DNA from 4 places in the Peribacillus simplex NBRC 15720 genome. Region 1 is predicted to be linked to each of the others. Evidence: riboswitches for the same ligand, from Rfam matches in the RefSeq annotation. Region 1 holds a riboswitch; each other region holds the start of a gene.
The links. A riboswitch is a leader RNA that binds a small molecule or an ion and turns the genes downstream of it on or off. The one in region 1 is predicted to bind S-adenosylmethionine.
Positions count from the first base shown of each region.

Region 2: it holds a riboswitch for S-adenosylmethionine, as region 1 does, so the genes downstream of both, BS1321_RS06820 (methionine biosynthesis PLP-dependent protein) here and BS1321_RS15025 (5-methyltetrahydropteroyltriglutamate--homocysteine S-methyltransferase) in region 1, are expected to answer to the same signal.
Region 3: it holds a riboswitch for S-adenosylmethionine, as region 1 does, so the genes downstream of both, BS1321_RS14340 (O-acetylhomoserine aminocarboxypropyltransferase/cysteine synthase family protein) here and BS1321_RS15025 (5-methyltetrahydropteroyltriglutamate--homocysteine S-methyltransferase) in region 1, are expected to answer to the same signal.
Region 4: it holds a riboswitch for S-adenosylmethionine, as region 1 does, so the genes downstream of both, BS1321_RS06775 (methionine ABC transporter ATP-binding protein) here and BS1321_RS15025 (5-methyltetrahydropteroyltriglutamate--homocysteine S-methyltransferase) in region 1, are expected to answer to the same signal.

Region 1 covers NZ_CP017704.1:3,132,242-3,136,438, reverse strand. The annotation lists gene BS1321_RS15035 (glycerol-3-phosphate responsive antiterminator) at 1-502, opposite strand, end outside; gene BS1321_RS15030 (hypothetical protein) at 677-1,105, opposite strand; SAM riboswitch class I at 1,282-1,383, shown strand; gene BS1321_RS15025 (5-methyltetrahydropteroyltriglutamate--homocysteine S-methyltransferase) at 1,466-2,569, shown strand; gene BS1321_RS15020 (ArsR/SmtB family transcription factor) at 2,781-3,083, shown strand; gene BS1321_RS15015 (MFS transporter) at 3,240-4,197, shown strand, end outside.
Region 2 covers NZ_CP017704.1:1,436,775-1,440,971, reverse strand. The annotation lists gene metC (cystathionine beta-lyase) at 1-1,157, opposite strand, end outside; gene BS1321_RS06820 (methionine biosynthesis PLP-dependent protein) at 1,154-2,266, opposite strand; SAM riboswitch class I at 2,353-2,466, opposite strand; gene fumC (class II fumarate hydratase) at 2,792-4,174, shown strand.
Region 3 covers NZ_CP017704.1:3,003,880-3,008,076, forward strand. The annotation lists gene BS1321_RS14320 (arsenate reductase family protein) at 1-187, shown strand, start outside; gene gcvH (glycine cleavage system protein GcvH) at 283-666, shown strand; gene BS1321_RS14330 (toprim domain-containing protein) at 758-1,123, shown strand; gene BS1321_RS14335 (thioredoxin family protein) at 1,127-1,435, shown strand; SAM riboswitch class I at 1,581-1,686, shown strand; gene BS1321_RS14340 (O-acetylhomoserine aminocarboxypropyltransferase/cysteine synthase family protein) at 1,788-3,098, shown strand; SAM riboswitch class I at 3,217-3,329, shown strand; gene BS1321_RS14345 (methionine ABC transporter ATP-binding protein) at 3,497-4,197, shown strand, end outside.
Region 4 covers NZ_CP017704.1:1,426,755-1,430,951, reverse strand. The annotation lists gene BS1321_RS06785 (MetQ/NlpA family ABC transporter substrate-binding protein) at 1-69, opposite strand, end outside; gene BS1321_RS06780 (methionine ABC transporter permease) at 125-793, opposite strand; gene BS1321_RS06775 (methionine ABC transporter ATP-binding protein) at 780-1,796, opposite strand; SAM riboswitch class I at 1,866-1,970, opposite strand; gene BS1321_RS06770 (MBL fold metallo-hydrolase) at 2,264-3,091, shown strand; cobalamin riboswitch at 3,196-3,396, shown strand; gene BS1321_RS06760 (hypothetical protein) at 3,665-3,898, shown strand; gene BS1321_RS06755 (hypothetical protein) at 3,932-4,120, opposite strand.

The sequences.
Region 1 (4,197 bases):
ACGACGCTCCAGCATCAAGGGCGTTCAGGACTTCATCCGAAGTACGTATGAGTCCACCTGCAAAAATGGGTGTCTGCAATCGTTCCTTCACTTCTTTTATCATCCATGGCATGGCGCCCGGCAATACTTCGATATAATCCGGCTTGGTTTTCTGCACCAGCTTATAACTTTTCTCAAGCGCATGTGAGTCTATTAAAAAGATTCGCTGGATGGCAATGACCCCTTTTTGCTTCGCTTTCAATATAACGCTTGATTTAGTCGAAATCAGCCCATAGGGATTATACTCCTGACAAATAAACTCTGTCGCGTACTCATCACTTCTTATGCCATGAATCAAATCGACATGATAAATCATTTTCTTATTATGCTGCTTTGCCATCATACTTACATTTTTCAATTGTGATATATGCAAATCAAGAAACACACCTATTTCATAGGAACTTTCTAGAAATCTTTCGAAATCCTTCATGCTTGCTGAAGCAGGCAAAATCTTCTGATCCATTATTATCCTCCTCATTCCCAGAAAAACTCAAAACTTCAAGTCATTTAGTATATTTTAAAGAGCTTGATTTATCAAACACATTTTTTTTCATGTCCAATGTCACCATAACACTAACATACCTGGCACTCCCTTTATAGATTGCAGTTAAGGATGTATGTAAAATATCCCCTTAAATCATAAAGAAAGTTTCATTTTCAATGCACCTTCGACAAGTTCATACGATTTAATTGTGCCCACCGGAATTATTCTCACGATGTTCCAAGCATTAACATTCATTTTGATCGTTCTATTTTCAAATTCAAAAAACGGCGGTCTGTTAAATATCCTTTGGTTGATGAAATTCCTGTCAATTGGTTCCATTTCCACTAATCCAAATGAAATCGTTCTATTTTCGACGTGTACCGGTTTTAATGTAATCCGGAAAGCTACGTTTTTCTTAAACATCATTTTTTTCACATCCATCGTTCCGGAAAGCACGATATGCTTTGGCGTAATCTCGACTTTAATATCGTGACCATCTGATTTCATTTTTACAATTCTCTCTATCATGGCTTCTGTTACCGATATCGGTATGCCATTTTTGAATGGACTGAATGTACTCATCCTCGCATTCCCCTCCTGCCATGCATATGAAATGTCGGTTATAGCATATGCCGGGTTCCCCGATGCAGTTAACATTTTCTGCCCAAATTAATAATTGGTATATTCAAAATCTTCCACCTTCAACGCTTGTCCTTTGTACAAACTACCTGTATAGTCATACTTAATTTAATAGACAACTCTTATCCAGAGAGGTGGAGGGACTGGCCCTATGATACCTCAGCAACAGACTATTCATGTACTGTGCTAATTCCAGAAGTGTAAAAACTTGAAGATAAGAAGAGTATATAGCTTTGTTGCCAACACCTCTTCTTATTTTTAAGAAGAGGTTTTTTATTTTTAAAAGGAAAGAAGGAATACAACATGTCAATCACATTAACGAAAGCACCATTCAGGGCCGATCACGTCGGAAGTTTATTAAGACCGGAACGTTTACATATTGCCAGAAAGCAATTTAGGGAAGGTACCCTTTCAGCAGAGCGGCTTCGTGAAGTTGAAACCGAAGAGATCAATCGGATTGTCGATAAACAAATTGAAGTTGGATTAGAGGCCGTTACGGACGGTGAGTTCAGACGAACATGGTGGCACTTTGACTTCCTCGAACATTTAAATGGCATCGAGGGATATGTGACTGAAAAAGGTCTCACATTCGATGGTGTGGAAACAGAGAGATATAACGTTCGCAATACCGGGAAGGTTTCATTCAATCCTGAACATCCCTTCATTCGTGATTTCATTGAATTAAACAAAATCGTGAACGGACGTGCCGTTGCCAAGCAAACGATTCCCAGTCCGAATCAATTATTTGCTGCTGGCATTCATAATGAAGACATCTACCCTGATATTGAAGACTATGCAAATGATATCATCAAAGCCTATCAGCATGCTTTGAAAGCATTTTATGAAGCAGGTGTGCGTTATCTTCAATTGGATGATGTATATATTGCCAGACTTTCAGCTCCAGATTTCCAGTTCAAAGATGGAAAATATACGAGGGAACAATTAATTGATCTAGCACTTCGAGTCATTAATGGCGCATTGGAAGGCAAACCAGAAGACCTTGTCGTCACTACACATCTATGTCGTGGAAACTACCAGTCGACATGGGCGTTCGAAGGAAGTTATGCCCGTATCGCCCCAACTTTATTGGCAAAAGAAAAAGTCGATGGATTCTTCTTGGAATACGACGATCAACGCTCAGGGGACTTCAAACCATTGGAATACATACCAAATGGCGGAGCCCGTGTCGTCCTAGGAGTCGTCACTTCAAAAGATGGAGAAATCGAAAACAAGGAAGCTGTTAAGGCACGCATTAAAGAAGCCTCGCACTTCGTTCCTCTCGAGCAATTATGCTTAAGCCCGCAATGCGGCTTCGCCTCTACCCATCACGGCAACAAGCTAACGGAAGAACAGCAATGGGAAAAGCTGAAATTCGTCGTTGATGTAGCAAAAGAAATATGGGAATGATTTTTTTCCGGAGACTTTAATTCTGATTTACAGGATTCGAATAACCTAATCGGCAGCACTTATTAGGGAGCCGATTAGGTTCTTGCAATAATACATTTCCATTCCTTTACTGACTCCTTTGAATAACGGTATCAAGTTTTGCTATTTATGAAACTAAAGATGAATGTTAAAATCATTTGACATATCGATAATTCTCGATATAATGAAATGTATGAAAACAATCGAGATATTTAAAGCATTATCCAATGAATCCAGGTTGCAAATCTTACAATGGCTCAAGGCGCCTGAACTCCACTTCACCCCTCATGAGGGAATAGACATGAAGGAAACCGGCGTTTGCGTTAGTCAGATTACGGAAAAATTAAACATGACCCAGTCCACGGCCTCTCAATACCTCTCGATGCTTCTTAGAGCAGGATTGATTAAAACGGAGCGGATAGGAAAGTTTACGTATTACAAACGAGATGAAGATGCAATCTCAAAAATTACTGATTTCTTGAAAGAAGAAGTATGAAAATGAACCTGATCCGTACCTTAGAGGGTTGGGTTCATTTTTCTCCCTAACAGTTCGATATTTCGCGATATGTTTATTTTTTTATTCATACACATTAACATATTACGATATGTCTTTATATAAAATTAATAATCATTAATGAGGAGTGAATCTATTTTGCTTAATACATGGAAAATTTACATGTTGGCGATAATCAGTTTTTTAGTAGGAACATCCGAATTCATCATATCCGGAATTTTGGATAAGATTGCGGATTCTCTTGGAGTGACCCTTGCTGCCGCAGGACAGCTCATTACAATTTTCTCCCTTGTCTACGCAATCGGTACACCCATTCTTATGGCTTTGACAGCAAGTTTAGACAGACGAAAATTAATGTTGTATTCCCTTGGACTATTCATAGTGTCCAATCTGCTTGCCTTTCTATTACCAGGCTTTGGACCGTTTGTATTTGCACGCATAATCATGGCACTTGGTGCAGGATTGGTTGTAGTCACCGCTCTGAATATTGCCGCTAAGCTTGCTCCGCCAGATAAACAAGCAAGTTCTATTGCGACAGTTGTCATGGGGTTTACAGCTTCCCTTATCATTGGCGTACCTCTCGGAAGAATCATGACGGATGCATTCGGGTGGAAATCCGTCTTTGGCGGAATCGCCCTATTCGGCCTGATTGCCATGATCGTTTTATTCTTTACCATTCCTCCTACCAAAGGGGATAAACCAGTACCACTTCTCCGGCAGCTGGCCCTTCTTAAAAAAAGGAAAGTTGCCCTTGGATTATCGATAACCTTCTTCTGGCTTGGCGGATACTCGATAGCTTATACCTATCTATCCCCTTACCTGCTATCCGTATCAGGGATAAGTGACTCTCTACTTAGCACGGCCTTGCTTATATTCGGTATCGCAAGCCTGATCGGATCAAAGTTTGGCGGATATAGTACGGATCGATGGGGTGTATCATTTACACTAATTGGCGGTATGGCGCTGCATATTGTGATGATCATCATGTTATCCATCGTTACGAATTCATTGATGGGCGTTTTGACAATCCTTACATTATGGTCGTTCGCAGCATGGTCATCAGGGCCGACACAGCAATATCATTTAGCGACCCTTG
Region 2 (4,197 bases), 1.7 Mb from region 1:
TTTGCAATATTTACGAGGGCCACATCGAAGTCCTTGATTAAATCGTCTGGATTTTCAAGTCCGACAGAGAGACGGAGCAAGCTGTTCGTGATGCCTCGCTTTTCCCTTTCATCAGCAGGCATTGCAGCATGGGACATTTTGGCCGGGTAGGATAATATAGATTCGACCGCTCCAAGGCTTACGGCAAAAACAGGGAGTTCGACAGTGTTAACGAAAGAACGGAAGACTTCCTCACTTTCCAATTCAAATGATAGGACCGCCCCTGCTCCAAGTGACTGGCCTTTCTGGATGGCGTGCTGTGGATGATCAGCTAGGCCGGGATAATACACTTTTTTCACCAAGGGCTGTTCCTTTAAGTAGGCTGCAATCTTTTCTGCCCCTTTTTGTGAATGTTCCATTCTAACTGACAAGGTTTTCAGACCTCTCATTACAAGCCAGGCGTCCTGGACACCAAGAACCGCTCCAAAGGAGTTTTGAAGGGAACCGAGTCTTACTGCTAATTCCGGATCTTTTACGACCGCAAGCCCAGCTACCACATCACTGTGTCCGGATAAAAACTTCGTCGCGCTATGAAGGACAACATCAGCGCCCAGATTCAGTGGTTTTTGCAATGCTGGCGTCAAGAATGTATTATCAACAAAACTTAAGGCGCCGGCTTTTTTTGCGATATCACATACGGCTTGAATATCGGTCACTTTAAGTAACGGATTTGAAGGCGTTTCGATGTATATGGCCCTGGTATTTGGCTGAACGGCCGCTTTGACGCTTTCAAGGTCCGTCATGTCAACGAAGGTATGCTCAATATTGAAACGCGACAATACGCTTGTGACCATCCTGAACGTTCCGCCATAAACATCTTCGGAAATGACGATATGATCCCCGGCAGACAATAGCAGGAAAGCTGTAGAAATGGCAGCCATTCCTGATGAAAAAGCAAAGCCATGGGTGCCGTCCTCAAGTTCGGCAATGATGTCTTCAAGTGCCTCGCGAGTTGGGTTCCCGCTTCTGCTGTAATCATATTTGCCGAATTGATCGATATCGGATTGATGGAAAGTCGATGCGTGCTGAATGGGGACGCTCACGCCGCCCGTTGCCGGATCGAATTTATGTTGATTATGAAGTAATTTGGTTTCAAAGCTAAAGTCATGATCTGTCATCGTAGTGCCTCCCTTTTTACCTGTGCGAATGCTTGCTGTAAGTCACCAATCAAATCATCGCTATCCTCGATGCCAACGGAGAAGCGGAGCAGGCGATTACAAACACCATTTGCCGTTCTGACTTCAAGCGGAATATCGGCATGTGTTTGTGTGGCAGGATAGGTGATGAAGCTTTCAACCCCTCCAAGGCTTTCTGCAAAAGAGATTAATGAGAGCGATTGTAAAAATGGGTTTACCGCCGCTTCATCAATGATACGGAATGAAATCATGCCTCCTCTGCCGGGATACAATACGTCTGTAACACAATCATGTTCCGATAAGTAATCTACAAGTATCTTGGCATTCTTTTCATGACGCTCCATCCGCAATGCCAGGGTTTTCATTCCGCGCATCAACAGCCAAGAATCAAATGGGCTCAAGACAGCTCCAGTACCATTATGATGGAAGGCAAGTGCATCACATAATTCAGCGCCGCTAGCAACGATCAGTCCGGCGAGCACATCATTATGACCACCGAGATACTTGGTTGCACTGTGAATCACAATATCCGCTCCAAGCAGGATGGGTTGTTGAATTAGAGGCGTGTAAAAAGTGTTATCAACGATTAACAATAAATTATATCGTTTGGCCAATGCGGCAACGGCGCTAATGTCCGTTTGCTGCATAAGAGGGTTAGTGGGAGTTTCGATGAAGATGGCTTTCGTGTGAGGAGTGATAGCTTTTTCGATATCCTCCAAACAACAAGTGTTTACATAGTCACACTGCAACCCCCATTTTTTAAAACCTTGTTCTAACAGACGATATGTACCGCCATAAAGATCTTCGCTGACAATCCATGCATCACCAGATTTAAAAAGGGCGAGTATAGTGGAAATGGCGGCCATTCCTGAACTGCAGGCATAACCTTGGTCCCCTTTTTCCAGATCGGCGATGGATCGCTCCAATAGTTGGCGTGTAGGATTACCTGTCCTTGTGTAGTCGAATCCCGTCGATTGGCCAATTCCTTCGTGACGAAAAGCTGTTGAAAAGTATACCGGCGGATTGACTGTTCCTGTCGCCGTTTCGCTGCGATTTCCTAATTGAGCAAGATATGTTTCAGTTTTGTACATGGTTTTCACTGCTCCTTTGAGTTATATAAAATAAAAAAAAGTCTTCTTTAAGAAGAAGACTTTGATTAAGTAGGGACGAGTCATTCTTCTTATCTTCCAAGTTCACAAACTTGTGGAATTAGCACCTTTTCATTGGTTTGAAACAAATGAAGGTTGCTGAGGTGTCATCGGGCCATTCCCTCTACCTCTCTCGATAAGAGTTTAGATTATTCAATTTCTTTTGAATTTACTATATATACAAAATACTGTCAAGAACATTTTGGGTGGATCATGCTTTGATGTTCATGACTAGGTCAAGTGGAGCCTAGCGGTGTCAACACTTTATGTGTCTAAAAAAAATATCCGAATTTTCATATAAACAGGAAGAATCATGGGTTTTTCAGAAAAATGGGAAGGGTCAGCCGGATATTTTTGCTTTAAAATAATAAAGTTTGTACAATGTATGGAGAGAAAGAATAATACAACATTATTCATTTCATATGCAAAAGGTCTTCAATGAATAGTGCAAACATAGGAGGAGAACACATGGAATACAGAATCGAACGAGATACGATGGGTGAAGTGAAAGTTCCTGCTGATAAATATTGGGGAGCACAAACTGAGAGAAGCCGTAACAATTTCAAAATCGGTAACGAAAAAATGCCGATTGAATTAGTTCGTGCATTTGCATACGTTAAACAAGCTGCGGCAAAGGTGAACTATGATCTTGGTGATCTTTCGGAAGTTAAAAAGAATGCCATCGTCAAGATTTGCGGCGAAATCCTTGAAGGTACACTAAATGATCATTTCCCGCTTGTAGTTTGGCAAACGGGAAGCGGCACGCAAAGTAATATGAACGTGAATGAAGTGGTCGCTAACAAAGGGAATGAATGGTTGAAAGAAAATGGTGAATCGGAAACCCTTCACCCAAATGATGATGTTAACAAGGCACAAAGCTCCAATGATACTTTCCCGACCGCCATGCATATTGCTGCCTTTATGGAAGTCGCTGAAAAATTGGTCCCTGCCATCAAAGCTCTTCGTGCTACATTCGATACAAAAGAAAAAGAATTTTGGGATGTCGTGAAAATTGGCCGGACACATCTTCAAGATGCTACACCATTAACATTAGGACAAGAAATTTCCGGTTGGAAAGCGATGCTCGACAAAGATCTAGCGATGATTGAGGAAAGCAGCCAAAAATTATTGAACCTTGCACTAGGCGGAACGGCTGTAGGAACCGGAATCAATACAAAAAAAGAATTCCCGGGACTTTCTGCCAAACAAATTGCAGCGGATACAGGACATCCTTTTGTCACATCTGATAATAAGTTTCATGCATTGACAAGCCATAACGAAATCGTCTACGCACACGGTGCTTTAAAAGCATTGGCAGCCGATTTAATGAAAATTGCGAACGATGTCAGATGGCTGGCAAGTGGTCCTAGAAGCGGAATCGGCGAAATAGCCATTCCGGAAAACGAGCCAGGCAGCTCCATCATGCCAGGTAAAGTCAATCCAACACAAAGTGAAGCGCTTACCATGATTGCAACACAAATCGTGGGTAACGATGCTACAATTGGCTTTGCAGCTAGCCAAGGTAACTTTGAATTGAATGTATTCAAACCAGTCATCATCTATAACTTCCTGCAAACGGTCAAATTATTGACGGAAGGCATTCATTCATTCAACAATAATTGTGCGGTTGGCATCACTGCAAATGAAGATAAAATCAAAGAAAATGTAGAACGTTCCCTTATGTTGGTAACAGCATTGAACCCGCATATTGGTTATGAAAAAGCAGCCAAGATCGCCAAAACAGCATTCAAGGACAACTCTACGTTAAAAGAAGCGGCGTTGAAATTGGAGTTCCTGACGGAAGATGAATTCAAAGCATGGGTAGATCCTGCTAACATGGTTAATAAATAATTGCATATAAGTGCCCTCCCTCT
Region 3 (4,197 bases), 130 kb from region 1:
TTTCAATACTAGCGGTCAAAAATATCGGGAGCTGGGCTTAAAGGATAAGCTGAAAGAAGCTTCTGAAGCAGAGATGCTTGATATATTGTCCACAGATGGCATGCTTCTGAAAAGGCCGATTGTTACGGATGGCACCAAAGTGACGGTAGGTTTCAAAGAAGAGCAATTCGAACAGGTTTGGAACTAAAATTTCACAAAATATTTGGTTAATTCCTTACTTAAACAAACAATCTACCTTATAATGGTATAGATAAAATAAGCTGTACATATGGAGGGTTAATAATGACAACAACACCAAAAGAACTTCGTTACACTAAAGAACATGAATGGGTCAAAACGGAAGATGGAACAGTGCGCATTGGAATTACAGCTTTCGCACAATCCGAGCTTGGGGACATCGTATTCGTTGAGCTTCCGGAAATCGGCGATGAATTGAAAGCGAACGAACCATTTGGAAGCGTTGAATCCGTTAAGACCGTTTCTGAGCTTTATGCTCCTATCAGTGGCAAGGTTGTAGAAGTAAACGAAGATTTAAGTGACAACCCTGAATATGTAAATGAGTCTCCTTATGAAAAGGCATGGATGGTCGTGCTTGAACCATCTAATAGCAGTGATATTGAAAACCTGATGAGTGCTGAAGAATATGAGAGTTTAATCAACGGTTAAAAAAGAAGGAGAGGGGGACTGAAAAGGCCTGCTCTCTTTTCATTTTGTACAGTGGCAGTTGCGCACATAATTCGTGAGATGGAGTGATGACATGGAGTGGGGCGAATTCGATAAAGTGATCATTGTAGAAGGCAGTTCCGATAGAAGAAAAGTTGCCTCCGTTTTAAATGAAGATGTGGAAATAAGATGTACGAATGGAACCATATCATTAACTAAGCTGGATGAATTAGTGGATGAATTGATGGACCGTGATGTTTATCTCCTTTTTGACGCAGATGAATCAGGAGAAAAGCTGCGAAAGCAATTCCGAAGGGAAATGCCGGAAGCGAACCACCTGTATATTAATAAAATGTACAAAGAAGTGGAAAGCTCACCAGAACATCATATCGCAACTGTGCTTATATCTGCCAATATGAATGTGAAAATGAAATTTTTAAGTCAAAGGGTGAACGACTAATTGATGCAGGAATGGAAAGAAGAAGAGTGTAAGCTTGCTGTTGAAAATGGGGAAACCTTTTGCTTATATTTATATACGCCTTTATGCGGCACCTGTCAGGTTGCCTCCAAGATGCTGACGATATCCTTGGAGCTTTTCCCGGAATTGAAGGCAGGCAAAATGAATATGAACTATATCCAAGGAATTGCCGAATCATATGAAATCGAAAGTGTTCCATGTTTATTGCTTTTCAAAGAAGGACAGCTGCACAAAAAAATATATGCCTTTCAATCCGTTCCCTATTTGTACGGATTGCTTAAGGAAATCAGCTAAGAAACCAATCAGAACAGTGGTTGGTTTCTTTGTTGCGGAGATTTGAATGCGAGATTGAAATTAAACAAAGAATATTCTAACAATTCATTGACTGATTTATTCTAAAATGCTATATTTTGAATTAAGTAACGGCAGAATTTAATAGTTCTTATCAAGAGTGGCGGAGGGACTGGCCCGACGAAGCCCGGCAACCGGTATAAATTTATATACGGTGCTAATTCCAGCAGAGTGTTGGCTCTGGTAGATGAGGTGTGTTCTTGAAACCTCTTCTTATTGAAGTGGTTTTTTTGTTTATAAAAGGCCAGATTTCATATAATTCTAACTAAATCCATAGAAAAAGAGGAGAAAACATATGTTAGAGAAAAAGTTGCGTTTCGAAACATTGAGTGTTCATGGCGGTCTGCAAACTGATGAAACAGGTGCCCGTGCAGTTCCTATCTACCAAAGCAATGCATACTTGTTCAAAGACACCGACCATGCAGCGAATTTATTTGGCCTAAAGGAGAATGGATATATATATACACGACTCCATAATCCCACGGTAAGCGTTTTTGAGGAAAGAATGGCCTTATTGGAAGGCGGTATCGGTGGATTGGCAGCATCAAGCGGAATGGCTGCCATCTCACTTTCAATCCTGAATATTGCCGCTGCAGGGGATGAGATTGTTTCAGCCTCTACATTATATGGCGGTACGTATAACCTTTTTGAAAATACTCTTCCTAAATATGGAATAAAAGTGAAGTTCGTTTCTCCCGATGACCCTGAAAATTTCAAAAGGGCAATTACGCCAAGAACTAAAGCCATTTTTGCTGAAACGATCGGAAATCCAAGTTTGAGGGTGCTCGATATTGAAGCGGTAGCGGAAATCGCCCATGATGCAGGCATACCTTTAATCATTGATAATACCTTCGCGACACCATATCTATGCAGACCAATTGATTTTGGAGCGGATATTGTCATCCATTCTGCTACAAAATGGCTTCTGGGAAATGGAACGACGCTGGGCGGTGTCATCGTGGATGGAGGGAAGTTCGATTGGAACTCGCCAAACTACCCTGGCTTCACGGAGCCTGACCCAAGTTACGATGGTCTGGTATACGCCGAGGCAATTGGACCTGCCGCATTCATAACGAAAGCCCGAGTCCAGTTACTTCGTGATTTAGGCCCTGCGCTAAGTGCCCAAAGTGCATTCCAGTTTACGCTTGGACTTGAAACGCTGCATGTAAGGATGAAAGAACATATATCAAACACCAAGTCTGTCATTAAGTATTTAAAAAACCACCCTGCCGTGACCTGGGTTTCACATCCTGGTGATGAGGATCATCCCGATAAAGCCCTTGCGGATAAATATTTGCCAAAGGGAGCTGGATCGGTCGTTACATTTGGAATTCAAGGTAATCGCGAAGCTGGGGCAAAACTTATCAATTCGGTGGAATTATGGTCCCATGTAGCGAATGTAGGGGATGCGAAGAGCTTGATCATTCACCCAGCCAGTACGACCCATCAACAATTGAATGAGGCGGGGCTTGCGAAAGCGGGTGTGAGTGCTGATCAAGTCCGTTTATCCATTGGGATTGAAAATGTAGCCGATTTAATAGAAGATTTGGAGCAGGCCATTGAAAAAGCGACGAATATCGTCTCCTTGTCTTCCAAAACGGTTTAAGCAAAGTTCCTGTTCATTCTTGTACTAGAAATAATATACATTGCGCTCCTTTTTTATCTATGATAAAATTTCACCATACTAAAGAACTTAATGATGTACAAAATATTCTATATATTAGCTCTTATCAAGAGAGGTGGAGGGATGTGCCCGATGAAACCCGGCAACCGACAAGGAGATTTCCTTGGAAAGGTGCCAATTCACACAAAGTTTAATCACTTTGGAAGATGAGAGGAAGGCCTGTTTCTTCACCTGCCTTTCTGCTCATGCAGAAAGGTTTTTTCTATTTTAATTGGGGAAAACTTTTGTATGAACAGAAAAAATGGTAGTGGAAACAAATTAATAATGTAGAGAAATTAACTAAGTTCATAGGTTTTATTGGATAAAAGAGGTGAGGATTAATGATTACATTGACGAAAGTCAGTAAACTGTTCCGTACAGGAAAAGGAAACAGTGAGACGATCAAGGCTGTAAATAATGTGAATGTTGAAATAAATAAAGGCGAGATTTTCGGTATCATCGGTTACAGTGGTGCGGGGAAAAGTACTTTGATCAGAATGCTCAATGGATTGGAAACACCCACAGAGGGATCCGTTGTGGTGGCTGAGAAGGAAATTTCAAAAATTAAAGGGGCTCAGCTCCGTAAGGCCCGTCAAGAAATCAGCATGATTTTCCAGCATTTCAATTTATTATGGTCAAGGACCGTTCAGGAGAATATTTCTTTCCCATTGGAAATTGCAGGAGTTTCTAAAACTGAACGAACCAAGCGTGTGAACGAATTGATCAAGTTAGTCGGACTGGAAGGCAGGGAAAAGGCCTATCCTTCACAATTAAGCGGAGGGCAGAAGCAAAGGGTGGGGATAGCCAGGGCTCTGGCAAATGATCCTAAAGTGCTGCTTTGTGATGAAGCGACTTCTGCATTGGATCCACAGACTACCGACTCAATACTCGAATTGCTTGTTGACATCAATCAGCGCCTGGGATTGACGATCGTTTTGATAACACATGAAATGCATGTAATACGTAAAATCTGTCATCGCGTCGCAGTGATGGAAAGCGGGCAAGTTGTTGAACAGGGTCCTGTCCTTGATGTTTTCAAGAA
Region 4 (4,197 bases), 1.7 Mb from region 1:
ATCGCTCCCGCAAGCTGCCAAGCCAAGGGCAAGTGCACAGACTGATAATAACGAAGCTATTTTCTTCATTTGAAATTCCTCCTGAGTAATGAAATGTATTGAATCATTGAAAAAATGACTGATCCTATCGTTTGTTAACTATGTATGAGGCTTTGTCACCAACCATTTGAATGATTTGCACAAGGCAGATCAGCACGACGATCGTCGTGATCATGACTGTGTTGTCATAACGGTAATATCCGTACCGGATGGCCAGGTCGCCAATTCCGCCTCCGCCGATTGTCCCTGCCATTGCAGAGTAACCGATAAGCGAAATGGTCGTTAATGTAAGTCCTTGAATGATTCCCGGTTTTGCCTCTGGAAGAAGTACATCCTTAATGATCATCCATGGAGTGGCACCTACGGCAATTGCAGCTTCAATCACTCCTCTGTCTATTTCACGTAATGCCGATTCAACGATCCTTGCAAAAAAAGGTATTGCGGATACGGAAAGGGAAACAGAAGCCGCTCTTGGCCCTATCGTCGATCCCGTAAGAAGGTCCGTTAAAGGAAGGAGGGCGACCAATAGAATGATGAACGGGATTGAACGTACAATATTGACTGCGAAACCGAGAGATCGGTTCACGATGCTATTTTCAAAAAATAAATTCCTGGTTGTCGTAAACAGCAATACTCCAAGCGGTAAACCAATCAGCAGAGCTACTGCAAGGGAAACGCCGACCATATAAATCGTTTCAAGAAAGGCTTTATTAAGATCAGGTAAAATATTGATGATGGGATCAAGCAGTGACATGTTTTAACACCTCCACAGAACTGGAACGATTTTTTATATAGTCCAATGCCGAATGAATTTGGGCGGCATCGCCAATTAACTCGATGATCAAAATGCCTAAAGGGACATCCTGGATATACTCAATTTTACCGTGTAAAATATTACCCTTTACTGAATGGGATTGGAGAGTATCCGAAAGAATCGACTCACCGGCGGTATGCCCTTCGAATTGAATTTTAATAATCGTACCTTTACTTTCTTCAATCAAGTGCGAAGGGAGTTCGAAATCCAGTACACTGCTAATGAATTGCTTCGTTAATTCCTGCTTAGGCTGTGAAAATATTTCATAAACGGGACCTTCCTCAATTACCCGGCCATCCTGCATGACAGCGACTCGGTGGCATAGTTCTTTGACCACTTCCATTTCATGTGTAATCAACACGATGGTGATACCAAGCTCACTGCTTATCTTTTTCAATAACTGTAAAATCGCTTTTGTAGTTGTTGGATCAAGGGCTGAAGTCGCTTCATCACATAATAGTACAGTGGGATCATTCGCTAAGGCGCGAGCAATGCCGACCCGCTGCTTCTGTCCACCGCTAAGCTGTGCCGGATAAACATCTTTCTTATCGCTGAGGCCTACGATTTCCAACAATTCCAATACACGTAACCTGATGGCATCCTTCGATCGATGCGCGGCCTTTAAGGCGAAAGCGACATTTTCATAAACGGTTTTTGAACTGACCAGGGAAAAGTGCTGGAATATCATTCCGATTTTTTGGCGTTGTTTACGAAGCTCTTTACTTGATAAAGATGTTAAATCAATGCCGTCGATGATGATATTTCCACCTGTCGGACGTTCAAGCAAATTCAAGCAGCGGAGTAATGAGCTTTTTCCAGCTCCGCTGTAGCCGACAATTCCATACACTTCGCCTGTTTTAATGGTCAAAGAAACGTTATCCACTCCGATAACTCGGTTTTTCTTCGAGACGTATTCCTTTCGGACTGAACGGATTTCAATCATGAGCTTTCCCCCTTAAACATTAAAAAAGCTGCCTCTATCATTCAGAAAGAGGCAGCGAAATTATATCTCGTCTTATCTTTCAGAATGCAATCATCCTGCAGGAAGTGGCACCGTTCCCTAAGGGCGGTTGCTGGACATCACAGGGCCTGATCCCTCCGTCACTCTTGATAAGTAAATTATTATTTTAGAATATTTCAAGTTTTATAATATAATCTATATTATTTGTAAAATTCGACAATGTCAATCGTTTCTGTGATTTTGGGATGATTTTTGTCGTTAAATTTGGTACGGTCCGTTGAAAAGATTTGTGGAAAAAGGGCTATTATGTAATAATCCAGCATTTCCATCCAGGTTAATTATTCCAATATTTCCTTGTCAAAAAGGTAAAGTGGTACTACATTTATTATAGTAAAGTTAAAAAAAGGAAGATGAAACTATTGTTGTACAATGATGGGGGAGGCGATTGAATGATAGAGATTAAGACGGTAAATGATGTGGTTTGTGTGCAAGGGACTCCTGGCGGGAACAAGTCGGGGATGAGTGTTTATGTCTTTTTAACGGATGGCCTATTGATAGATACTGGAGCAGAGATTTTATTGGAAGAGCTTATTCCATTCTATGAGTCCTCAGACTTCGACTCAGTGGCCCTGACTCACTATCATGAAGACCATACGGGGGGCGCTGCATGGATACAGGAACATAAAAAGGTCCCGCTTTTCATTCACCCGATGTCGGTTGAGGTTTGTGCAAAGGATGCTGTATATCCTGAATATCGCAAAATTTTCTGGGGAAAGAGAGACGCCTTTAAAGCTGAGCCGCTAGGGAAGGCCATTCATTCCCGTACCCAAACGTGGGAGCCGATTTTTACACCTGGTCATGCGAAGGACCATATGGTGTATTTGAATCACAGTAATGGCATGCTCTTTTCAGGAGACCTTTTCGTAACGCCAAAAACAAAGCTTGTCTTACGGGAAGAGTCTGTCCCGGTCATCATCGATTCCATAAAAAAATTACTTCAATATGACTTCGGGGAAGTGTTTTGCTGCCATGCTGGGCATGTGCCTGATGGGAAGGAAATGTTTCGAAAAAAACTCGATTATTTGGAAAACCTCCAAGGTGAAATTTTACGCTTACATTCTCAAGGACTGACCGTTCATGAAATCCAGCAGGTCGTTTTACCGAACCGCTATCCCCTTATCGAGATATCTGGGCATGAATGGGATTCAGAGCATATCATTACATCGATATTAAAAGAAAAAGTATTGATTAATAAGGATAATCTAGCAAAACACTAATTAGTGGTTTTGTGTAATGGAAGAGGTTCTAAGCAAATTTCTTTTTGAACACCGTAGCACAAATTGTAATTTAATGGATAATTCGATACATTTAAACTGAAAATTAAATACGTCTAGAAAAAGGTGCAGGCAATATTTTTGAGGATTGTCTGCTTAAAAGGGAAGTCCGGTTAGAGTCCGGCGCTGTCCCGCAACTGTATATGAGAGCGATTCGAGTAATGCCACTGTCTTCTGCAAAAGGGGATGGGAAGGTTCGAAAAGCGATGATCATGAGCCAGGATACCTGCCTATTTTTAGCACAGCATCATAAGCCTACGAGGATAGGAGGTGTTAAGTGCGAAAATTGACAAAAGCATGTTTTTCATTTTTAGAAAAATGGAAAATTCATGTTTATTTTTTGTTATGTTTCGTTTCGTTTGCACTCTAACAACTTCTAATCGGGAAGTTGTTTTTTTATTTTTTAAGAAGGAATCCGATTTAATAGTAGACTTTTATCAAAATCATAAGGAGAACTCTTCTTCCTATGGAACAAAGAAAAGTATTCTTTATAAAAAATTTAAAGAGGTGTAATGCATGTTTGGAACAGTTAGGTACTATACGGATTTTTTAAAAGCTCAGGTTATGTATAATTTTTCTGGGGAGGAAATGGTTTCTTTAAGTGAAAATTATGCAAGGTTGAACAAGGAAATTAATGTGAAGGCAAAAAATTCAAATGAAAAAGTAGAGTATTTACTTAATCTTGAAAAGGCTTATGTAATAATTAATAAAGAAATGTTCGGGCTAAAGGAAGAGTTGGCAGTTTTATAAAAAGGAGCCACCTAAAGGAGGCTCCGAACATTATTATTTATTTTCGTTTGGATCTGTTTCATCATAAAAATCATGTGCTTCTTCAATGTTTTGAAGGTCAGCAGCTGAATAAACATTTCCACCAGCCAGTCCTTCATTGATGTAACGGTCGATGTCTAAGAAAGCGGAGTTCTTGCCTTCATATTCGGTATCCTTCAAAAATGTCATTTTTTCTTTATCCAAGATAAATCCCTCCTAGCCTTTTCTTTAGTTTAGGCAAAGGAGTTTTTTTTATTCTGTTTAGGGATTTCATGAATGTA